DNA from 3 places in the Actinomadura sp. NTSP31 genome. Region 2 is predicted to be linked to each of the others. Evidence: riboswitches for the same ligand, from Rfam matches in the RefSeq annotation. Region 2 holds a riboswitch; each other region holds the start of a gene.
What was found. A riboswitch is a leader RNA that binds a small molecule or an ion and turns the genes downstream of it on or off. The one in region 2 is predicted to bind cyclic di-AMP.
Positions count from the first base shown of each region.

Region 1: it holds a riboswitch for cyclic di-AMP, as region 2 does, so the genes downstream of both, ACA514_RS28980 (NlpC/P60 family protein) here and ACA514_RS17545 (CHAP domain-containing protein) in region 2, are expected to answer to the same signal.
Region 3: it holds a riboswitch for cyclic di-AMP, as region 2 does, so the genes downstream of both, ACA514_RS21790 (CHAP domain-containing protein) here and ACA514_RS17545 (CHAP domain-containing protein) in region 2, are expected to answer to the same signal.

Region 1 is NZ_JBGNUT010000019.1:20,528-23,793, reverse strand. Features, by position in the region: gene typA (translational GTPase TypA) at 1-1,437, opposite strand, end outside; cyclic di-AMP (ydaO/yuaA leader) riboswitch at 1,645-1,771, shown strand; gene ACA514_RS28980 (NlpC/P60 family protein) at 1,779-2,807, shown strand; gene ACA514_RS28975 ((deoxy)nucleoside triphosphate pyrophosphohydrolase) at 2,820-3,188, opposite strand; gene ACA514_RS28970 (Mut7-C RNAse domain-containing protein) at 3,235-3,266, opposite strand, start outside.
Region 2 is NZ_JBGNUT010000009.1:139,064-142,329, reverse strand. Features, by position in the region: gene ACA514_RS17550 (PP2C family protein-serine/threonine phosphatase) at 1-558, shown strand, start outside; cyclic di-AMP (ydaO/yuaA leader) riboswitch at 1,042-1,199, shown strand; gene ACA514_RS17545 (CHAP domain-containing protein) at 1,210-2,019, shown strand; gene ACA514_RS17540 (CDP-glycerol glycerophosphotransferase family protein) at 2,221-3,266, shown strand, end outside.
Region 3 is NZ_JBGNUT010000012.1:185,004-188,269, reverse strand. Features, by position in the region: gene ACA514_RS21795 (FG-GAP-like repeat-containing protein) at 1-807, shown strand, start outside; cyclic di-AMP (ydaO/yuaA leader) riboswitch at 1,088-1,240, shown strand; gene ACA514_RS21790 (CHAP domain-containing protein) at 1,257-1,964, shown strand; gene ACA514_RS21785 (hypothetical protein) at 2,163-2,765, shown strand; gene ACA514_RS21780 (hypothetical protein) at 3,117-3,266, shown strand, end outside.

The sequences.
Region 1 (3,266 bases), on a different contig from region 2:
GAACACGTGGTGCGCCATGCCGGTGCCGCGCGTCTCGGTCATGAACTCGGTGCGGAACCCGATCAGGCCGCGCGCCGGGACCAGGAACTCCATCCGGATCCAGCCGGTGCCGTGGTTGGTCATGTGCTCCATGCGGCCCTTGCGGACCGCCATGAGCTGCGTCACCGCGCCGAGGTGCTCCTCGGGGATGTCGACGGTGAGCCGCTCGACCGGCTCGTGCTTCTTCCCGCCGATCTCCTTGGCGACCACCTGCGGCTTGCCGACGGTCAGCTCGTAGCCCTCCCGGCGCATGTTCTCCACCAGGATCGCGAGGGCCAGCTCACCGCGGCCCTGCACCTCCCAGGTGTCCGGGCGCTCGGTCGGCAGCACCTTGATCGACACGTTGCCGACCAGCTCCCGGTCGAGCCGGTCCTTCACCATCCGGGCGGTGACCTTGGTGCCCTTCTCGCGGCCCGCCAGCGGGCCGGTGTTGGTGCCGATCGTCATGGAGATCGCCGGCTCGTCCACCGTGATCAGCGGCAGCGGGCGCGGGTCCTCCGCGTCGGCGATGGTGTCGCCGATCATGATCTCCGGGATGCCGGCGATCGCGATGATGTCGCCCGGCCCCGCCTCGTCGGCGGGCTTGCGGGCCAGCGCCTCCGTCATCAGCAGCTCGGTGATCCGCACCTTCTCGATGCTGCCGTCGTGCCGGCACCAGGCGACCTGCTGGCCCTTCTTGATCGTCCCGGCGTGCACCCGGCACAGCGCGATCCGGCCGAGGTAGCTGGAGGCGTCCAGGTTCGTCACGTGCGCCTGCAGCGGCGCGTCCGGGTCGTAGGACGGCGCCGGGATCGTCTCGGTGATCACCGAGAACAGCGGCTCCAGGTCCTCGCTGTCGGGCATGCCGCCGTCGGCGGGCTTGGCCAGCGACGCGCGCCCGGCCCGGCCCGAGGCGTACACGATCGGGAAGTCGATCTGCTCCTCGGTGGCGTCGAGGTCCATGAACAGCTCGTACGTCTCGTCCACGACCTCGTCGATGCGGGCGTCGGGACGGTCGGTCTTGTTCACCACCAGGATCACCGGCAGCTTGGCCTCCAGGGCCTTGCGCAGCACGAACCGGGTCTGCGGCAGCGGGCCCTCGCTGGCGTCCACCAGCAGGACGACGCCGTCCACCATGGACAGGCCGCGCTCGACCTCGCCGCCGAAGTCGGCGTGGCCGGGCGTGTCGATGATGTTGATGGTCATGCCGTTGTGCCGGACGGCGGTGTTCTTGGCGAGAATGGTGATGCCCTTCTCGCGCTCCAGGTCGTTGGAGTCCATGACGCGGTCGTCGACGTCCTGGTTCTCGCGGAAGGCACCTGACTGCCAGAGCATGGCGTCGACCAGCGTCGTCTTGCCGTGGTCGACATGGGCGACGATCGCGACGTTCCGGAGGTCGTCGCGCGTGGAGATGGGCATGCGGGCTCGCCTTGCGTGAGAGTTCGGGAGTCGCCGCAGACGCGCGGCTGCCTTCATTCTACTTGCCGCACGGCGCAACCCGCTCCGAGCCGCCCGTCCCGTCGCTCCCAGCGGCCCCGATTGGCCATCTTTGCCCATCCTTTGTAATCTTCCCGAGATCCGGTCGTCCGGAGCCCCACCCCCCGGGGCTGCGGCCGGACCGCCGAATCCACCGCGGCACCCACCCGCGGACGAACCGGGGACCCATCCCCCTGGGGTGAATCGACGCACGTCGTAGGGCGACTCCTGGCCCGAACCCGTCAGCTAACCCGGTAGGCGAGCAAGGAGAGGAGAACACCGGCTTGGCACCGGACCCCCGTTCCCGGCGGCGCATCGCGCCCGCCGCGGCAGCCGGCGTGCTGCTGGTCGCCGGCCTCGGCGCCACCGCGCCCGTCGCCGCGCACGCCGCGACCCCCTTCGGCCCCGCCGCCGCACCGTCGGCCACCGGCACGCCCAGTCCCCTCCCCACCACGGAGAAGGGCCTGAAGCAGAGCCTGAAAGAGCTGAACGACGAGGCGGAGACGCTCACCGAGCAGTACAACAAGACGCGCGTCGACCTCGGCCACGCCGTCAAGGCCGAGCAGGCCGCCGCCAAGTACGCGCAGCAGCTGGTCAAGCAGACCGCGCCCGCCCGGCAGCGGCTCGCCCAGCTGGCCGCCGCCAACTACATGAGCGGCGGGCCCGACGCGATCTTCAGCTCCGGCGGCAGCGCCGACAGCCTGTCCGACTCCGCCTACCTCCAGCAGAACCAGGCCACCACCGTCCTCGCCCTGCAGAAGCAGGTCGACCAGGCCGAGGCCGCCCAGCGCGCCGCGCAGGACCGCACCGAGCAGGTCAAGCAGGCCCAGGCCAAGGTGCAGACGGCGCGCAAGGCCGCCAAGGCCAAGGTGGACGAGGTCGTGAAGCGCCTCGACAAGCTGACCACCACCCACACCACCGACCCCAAGTCCGGCCTCACCGCCACGATCAAGGGCTCGGACCTGCCCGCGAAGATGGCCCGCAAGGCCCTCACCAAGCTCGGCAGCCCCTACGTCTGGGGCGCCGCCGGCCCGAGCTCCTTCGACTGCTCCGGCCTCGTCGTCTGGGCCTACGCCCAGGTCGGCAAGTCGGGCCTGCCGCACTACACCGGCGACCTGTACCAGCTCGGCAGCAAGGTCTCCCGCGGCTCGCTGCGCGCCGGCGACCTGGTGTACTTCGGCAGCAACCTGCACCACATGGGCATCTACGTCGGCGACGGCAAGTTCCTGCAGGCCCCGCAGACCGGCGATGTGGTGAAGATCTCCAAACTGTCCACCCGGTCCGACTACGCGGGCGCGAACCGGATCTCCTAGGGAGCCGCCGCCTCAGCGCAGGTCGGGTTCCAGTTCGGCGATGACGGGGCGGTCGCCGGGGAGCCAGGCCACGTCGTACAGATCGTCGCGGGCGAGCCAGCGCAGGGCCAGATGCTCCAGGGCCTGCGGCTCGCCCTCGACGATCTCGGCGGTCCAGACGCGCAGCAGGGCGCGCTCGCTCAGCCGCCAGTCGCCGCCGACGCGGCGGAGCGGGCGGATCTTGATCGCGAGCTCCTCGTGGCACTCGCGGACCACGGCGTCCTCGTCGGACTCGCCCGGGTCCACCTTGCCGCCCGGCAGCTCCCAGCCGCCGGCCATGTGCGGCGGTTCGGCCCGCTGGGCGGCGAGCAGCCGCCCGTCCCGGATGATCGCCGCGCCCACGACTACCAGATCGCCGATGGTGACCAGCCCCTCCCGTTCCGCCCGGTCATTCTGAGACGGCGGGTTCCGCCCGGACGG
Region 2 (3,266 bases):
CCGGACGGCCGGGCGCTGTTCGCGATCGGGGACGCGGCGGGGCACGGCCTGCCGGCCGCGGCCGCCATGGCGCGCAGCCGCAACGGGCTGCTGGGCCTGTCGTGCACGGGCGAGCCGGCGGGGCGGCTGGTGGGCTGGCTGAACGAGCTGGTCGGCAGCATGGACCCGCCGGCGACGGGCACCGCCCTCGTGGGGCATTACCGGCCGGACCGGCACGTCATGGAATGGACGTGCGCCGGGCACCTGCCGCCGATCCTGGTGCGGGACGGCCACGCCGAGCCGCTGGAGGTCCATCGCGACCCGCTGCTCGGCGCCCTGCCGGACTGGGAGTACAAGACGATCTCCACGGAACTGCGGCCGGGGGATCTGATCTTCCTTTACACCGACGGCCTGGTCGAGCGCCGCGACGCCGATCTGGACGAGCGGATAGCGCGGCTCACCGGCATTCTGCGGGATTCCTCGGCGGGGCCGGAGCTGGCGCTGGACGAGGTGCTCGCGCGGATGGAGCACGACCGGGCGGCCGACGACACCACGATGTTCGCCCTGCACGTGGAGTGACCATCCCCCTGGTCGGGGCCGGCCGGCGGCCGGGGGTGATGCACAGCACACCGGCTCGGGAAGGCGGGGCCGGTGTGATCTGCGACGCGCGCCGGTCCGGGTCCGGGCGACCGAGTCCGCCCGGCGCCATTTGATCATTTTACCTTTTCGGGCGCTCGCGGCGGTTATCGGCATCGCCCTTCCCATAAGGGTTTCCGGCGCCCCGGAGAAAGATCGCAGAGACCGCGCGCCCGGGGGTGCTCGATCATCTCGCGGAGGGGTGCTGACCAGGCAAAAGATCCTTTTGCTCCTGGTTTGCTTTTCCGCTGAGCATTGGTACCTTCTTTCCCGAATCACGCAGCGCGTTCCATGCGTTGCACGCCGGCCGCTTCCATGCGCGGCCGAGGGTCGCGGAGCGGGCTCCGCACGCGACGCGCGCCACACGATGCGCGCCCTCCTCGAGATCAGTCGCTGAGATACATCCGAATATCCGGCACCGCGTTCCGCGGTGCGAGGCCGAGTCCGTCCAGGTCCACCCGACCGGACGGAGCCGGGGACCCAAGGTTCCAGGGGTGAATCGGCGCGTCCGTCAGTACGCGCCGTAGGGCTCTTCCATGCCCGAATCCGTCAGCTAACCCGGTAGGCGTCATGGGAGACAAGGAGATTCCCTGCATGACCGGTCGTTTCGATCGTCTTTTCGAGAACATCGCCCCCCGACTGAGCGCGCTGCGCCTGAACGGCGCCGCCCCCCGCGCCGCGCTCGCCCGCATGAGCCCCGAGGACCGGGCCGTGGGCGTCGCCGTGGCGGGTGTGATGGCCGGGGCGGTCGGGCTCGCGATCTTCAACCCCCTGAGCGGGGACACCGCGTCCGCCGAGACCCCCGCGCAGGCCGCCGCCGCGGTCAGCCGCGAGGGGGCGGTCGCCGGCAGGTCCGAGCACGTCAAGTCCGAGCGGTCCGAGTCCGGGCGCTCGGCGCGCAAGGCGGGCACGGTCGCCGCGTCGACCGTGATCAAGCTGGCGAAGTCGCAGGTCGGCGTGGAGGAGGGCCGGAACGGGTCCACCAAGTACGCGGACTGGTACGCCTCCACCCCGCACGCCGCGGTGACCGCCCGGCGCGACGGCGGCAGCGTCGGCGACTACAAGGGCGCCGAGTGGTGCGACATGTTCGTCTCCTGGCTCAGCGCGCAGACCGGCGTGCGGAACATGGGCTGGGACGCCTACACCGTCCAGCACGCCAGTTGGTTCAAGGACGAGGGCAAGTGGGGCACGAAGGCCCGCCCGGGCGCGGTCGTGTTCTTCGACTGGCAGAACGGGTCCCGCGGCGGGATCGACGGCATCGACCACGTCGGCCTCGTCGTCAAGGACAACGGCAACGGGACGATCAGCACGGTCGAGGGCAACACCGGCAATGCCGTCCAGGAGAAGGTCCGCGACAAGTCCGAAGTCGTCGGCTACGGATACCCGGACTACGCCAAGTCCTGATCGTCGCCACCGCGCGGAAAAGATCGTTTCGTGCGGAAAGAAGGCGCCCGGTTCCGGCCGGGCGCCTTTGGCGTTCCCGGGTGATCTGCCGGGTCCTGTCGGGTAATGCTAAGCATTGACAGCTTTTGATCAGAGTTGGCCCTTGACGCCTCCTTGCGGGAAAGGAATCCCTGCACGCCGAGGAGCGGAAGGGGATGGCCCATGCGGGTGCGCCCGGATGTCAGCGTGGTGGTGATCGCCTACAACGACGCCCGGCGGCTGCCGCGGGCGGTCGCCTCGTCGCTGGCGCAGTCGCTGGGCGGCGTCGAGACCGTGGTCGTCGACGACGCGAGCACCGACGCCACCGGGGAGGCCGCCGACCGGCTCGCCGCCGCGCACCCCGGCCGGGTCCGGGCGGTGCACCTGCCGGTCAACTCCGGGGGCTGCGGCCGGCCGCGCAACGTCGGCGTCGAACGCTCGGACGGCCGGTACGTGATGTTCCTCGACAGCGACGACCTGCTCGACCCGCACGCCTGCCTCAACCTGCTCTCGGCCGCGCAGGAGAGCGGCGCGGACCTGGTCTCCGGGCGCTGCGACCGGGTCTTCCTGGACCTGCCCGAGAACGCCAAGGACCGGGTCCGACCCTGGTATCCGTGGCTGTACCAGCGGAGCACGGTGTACGGGTCGCTGGAGGAGAACCCCGACCTGCTCTACGACACGCTGTCGACCAACAAGCTCTACCGGCGGGACTTCCTGGAGGACGGCGCGCTCCGGTTCGTCGAGCGGCTGCACTACGAGGATTTGCTGTTCAGCGCCGAGGCCTACTTGGCGGCGCGACGCACGGCCCTGATCCCGCACCGGGTCTACAACTGGCTGGTCCGAGACCGGACGGTGATGCCGACGATCTCCAACCGGCGGGACGAGCTGCACAACTTCGCCGACCGGCTGGAGATCCACCGGCGCATCGACATGCTGTTCGAGCTGCGCGGCGCGGACGGGCTGAAGCACGCCAAGGACGTCAAGTTCGTCAATCACGACCTGCTGCTCTACCTGCGCGAGCTGCGCGACCGCGACCCGGTCTACCGGGCCCGGTTCCTGGATCTGGCCGCCGGCTACCTGGCCGGGCTGGACCCGGTGGTGTTCGAGGCCGCGAACCCGCTGCCCGCGATCGCCGCCTACCTGATCAAGGAGGGCGACCAGGCCGGAGCGCTCGCCGCGGCCGAGTACCTCCCGGACAGGGGGTGCGAGCTGCACGCGCCGCTGGTGGA
Region 3 (3,266 bases), on a different contig from region 2:
GCCTTCCACGCGGACGGGACGCCCGTGCCGGGCTGGCCCGTCCGGCTGTCATCGGTCATGACCTTCTACGGGAGCGCCCAGGAGTTCATCACCGAGGGCGTCAACCAGCCCGTGACGGCCGACGTGGACGGCGACGGCAAGGACGAAGTGGCCACGGGTCCGTCGTTCGGCCCCACCTACCTGATCTCCGGCACCGGCAAGATCCTGCGCGACTTCGGCCCGCTCGCCAACCCCGCCCTGGACCCGTCCGCCGTGCTCGGCGGCCATCTGCCCGCCGACGTCCCGCTCTCCTTCACCACCTCCGGGGCCTTCGGCCGGTTCGGGCCGCTGAACCGGCTGGGCTACACCGAGGGCGGATCGGGGGCCGCGTCCCTGGTCGCCGCGCTGCTGTTCCCCGGCAGCGGGCAGCCGATCGGCAACTACCAGCGCGGCTACGACGCCGCCACGGCCCTGCCCGTGCCAGGCTTCCCGCAGCGCCGCACGGGCCTGGCCTTCCTCGGCTCGCCGATCATCGTGGACGTCACCGGCGACGGCCGCGCCGAGGTCGTCGGCGGCGGCGACACATCCACTTTGCACGCCTTCGGAGGGTCCGGGCAGGCCGCCGGGTTCCCGCTGTTCACCGGCGGCTGGACGATCTGGTCCCCGTCCGCGGGGGATCTGGACGGCGATGGTAAAACCGATCTTGTTGTCTCCACCCGCGAGGGTTACCTGTTTGCGTGGGCAACCGCAGGTAAAGCCGCGGGCCCGCAGTGGTCCACCTACCACCACGACGACCGGCGTACCGGGCGATACGGCCCCCCGGATTGACCCGCCGGAGGCCCCGCATCCCTCCAGGCGCGAGATCATCCGAACTTTTTTTGGTGCCGGCGGACTGGCCGTGAGCCCCCGCGTGGTGGGGGTTTTGGGTTGTCTTTGCTGGTGGGCCTGTGGTTTGGGGTGGGCTTGACGAAATATGGGGTGGGTTGAACCTGTTGTGGATGTGTGACCGACGGGGAAGCCCGTCCGGGGCGCCCGCTTCGATCTGACGAAGGGCGCATCGAGTCCCTGATCATCAGGACGGCCGATCAAGGCACGTCCGCCGCCGAGTCCGCACACAGCGCCGATCTTCAAAGGCCACGCGGAGCCGGGGACCCACCGAAACACCGGGGTGAATCCGCACCCCCGCATGCGCGGGGTGACGGTAGGGCCACTTCCACGCCCGAACCCGACAGCTAACCCGGTAGGCGGACTGGAAGAACCTCAGGAGAACCCTTCTCATGACCGCTCCCACCTTCGATCTGACCAAGCGCATCGGCACCCGTGTCGCCGCCGGCGCCGTGCTGTCTGTGGCCGGCGCGTTCGGCATCGCCTCCCTCACCCCGGCGGCGCACGCCGACACCAAGCCCGCGCAGCCCGCGAACACCGTGCACGTCGCCGCCGTCTCCAAGGCCGACACCAAGGGCGCCGAGGGCGCTGCGGCCGGTGCCAGCAGCGGTAAGGCCGGTGCTTCGGCGCAGGACGTGATCAAGCTGGCGCGTACCCAGGTCGGGACGCACGAGGACGCCTCGGGTAACAGCAAGTTCAACGACTGGTACGTCGATTCCTCGCTGGGTCAGCTCAACGCCCACCGGATCGGTGCCAAGAGCGCCTCGGTCTACAAGGGCCAGTCCTGGTGCGACATGTTCGTGTCCTGGCTGGGCCAGAACACCGGCGCCAAGGGCATGGGCGCTGACGCCTACACCGTCAGCCACGCCCAGTGGTTCAAAAAGACCGGCCGCTTCGGGCAGACCGCCAAGCCCGGCGCCGTGGTGTTCTTCGCCTGGAACGGCGGCGGCATCAAGGGCATCGACCACGTCGGCATCGTGGTGAAGGACAACCACGACGGCACCATCAACACCATCGAGGGCAACACCGGCAACGCCGTCAAGGAAAAGGTCCGCGACACCTCCACCGTCGCCGGCTACGGCTACCCCGAATACCGGTAACCCCGGCGGGGCCGCACCACGGCCCCCCGCCCTCCCCCTTTCTTCCCGCACCGTCCAGTGGTGCTTCCCCCCTTCCTCCCCCCGCGCGATCACGACCGCGTGCCGCGCACCGGACCCCGTCACGCCCGAACGGTGTGACTCCTCATGCCCTGAGCGGCGTGACCCCCCGGTGCCTGGACCACCGAGCGAAGGATGCACATGCAGCAGCGAGCCATCGACACCGCCCTGTCCGCCCTGACCGGTACCGCCCTGGCGGGCCTGCTGGTCGCGGGCGTGGCGGTCGAGAGCGCCCACGGCGCCCCGGCGGACCAGCCGATGGCGCACCACACCACCTCCCAGCAGGCGACCGGGCACCACACCACCGGCCACACCACCGGCCACACCGCCGGCAAGGCCGCGACCAAGACCCGCGGCGTGCTGTCGGGCAGCACCACCGCGTCCTACTTCTGGGACGACGGCTCGGGTGTGAACGGTGACACCGGCGCCCCCGCCAGCGGCAAGCCGATGCAAAAGGGCCTGTTCGCCAGCCCCAGCTGGCCCATGAACACCAAGGTCAAGGTCACCTACAACGGCCGCAGCGTCACCGGCTTTGTCGGCGACCGCGGCCCCGGCGAGCCCTCGCACCGCGGTGTCATGCTCGACCTGGACACCTACACCTTCCGTCACCTGGTCGACGGCCACAAGCCGAGCAGCAAGTACGACACCGGCACCTCGGTCGGCCACCTCAAGGGCGTCAAGTACCAGGTCCTGTCCTGGGGCCACGGCGCCGGCAAGAAGGGCACCCCCAAGCCCCTCGGGTAACGAATGAACGAAAAGGGCGGCATCCCACTCGGGATGCCGCCCTTTTCGCGTCCCGGGTCGCGCCGTCAGGAACTTGAACCCCGAACTCGTCACCGACAGCGGCGTCACCGAGCTGCTTCCGGTGGTGGTGACGTCCCAGCACGCGCTGCCCGGGCTGGGCGGTCGGCTGCTGGATCTGGACGTGCTGCGCCCAGCCGAGGCACGCGAGATGCTGGGGCGGCTGCTGGCGCTGCACGTCGGCGTTCCCGATCCCGCCTCACCGAGCAGGTCGCGGGCACCGAGCGGCTGGTGGGGTTGTGCGGCGCTGCCGGCCGCCCACCCCGCAAACCCCTGGCCGCCACCCTGGCGCGGTTGGAGGCCGCAACGATGCTCACGGCCCGCGACCTCGCCCGGGGGCTCGACATCACTCGGACCAGCGCCGACTCCGTCGACGGCACGCCGAGTGGAGATCCTGCGGCGCCGCCGTTCCCGATCGCCTTCCTGGTCATCGCCGAGCATCTG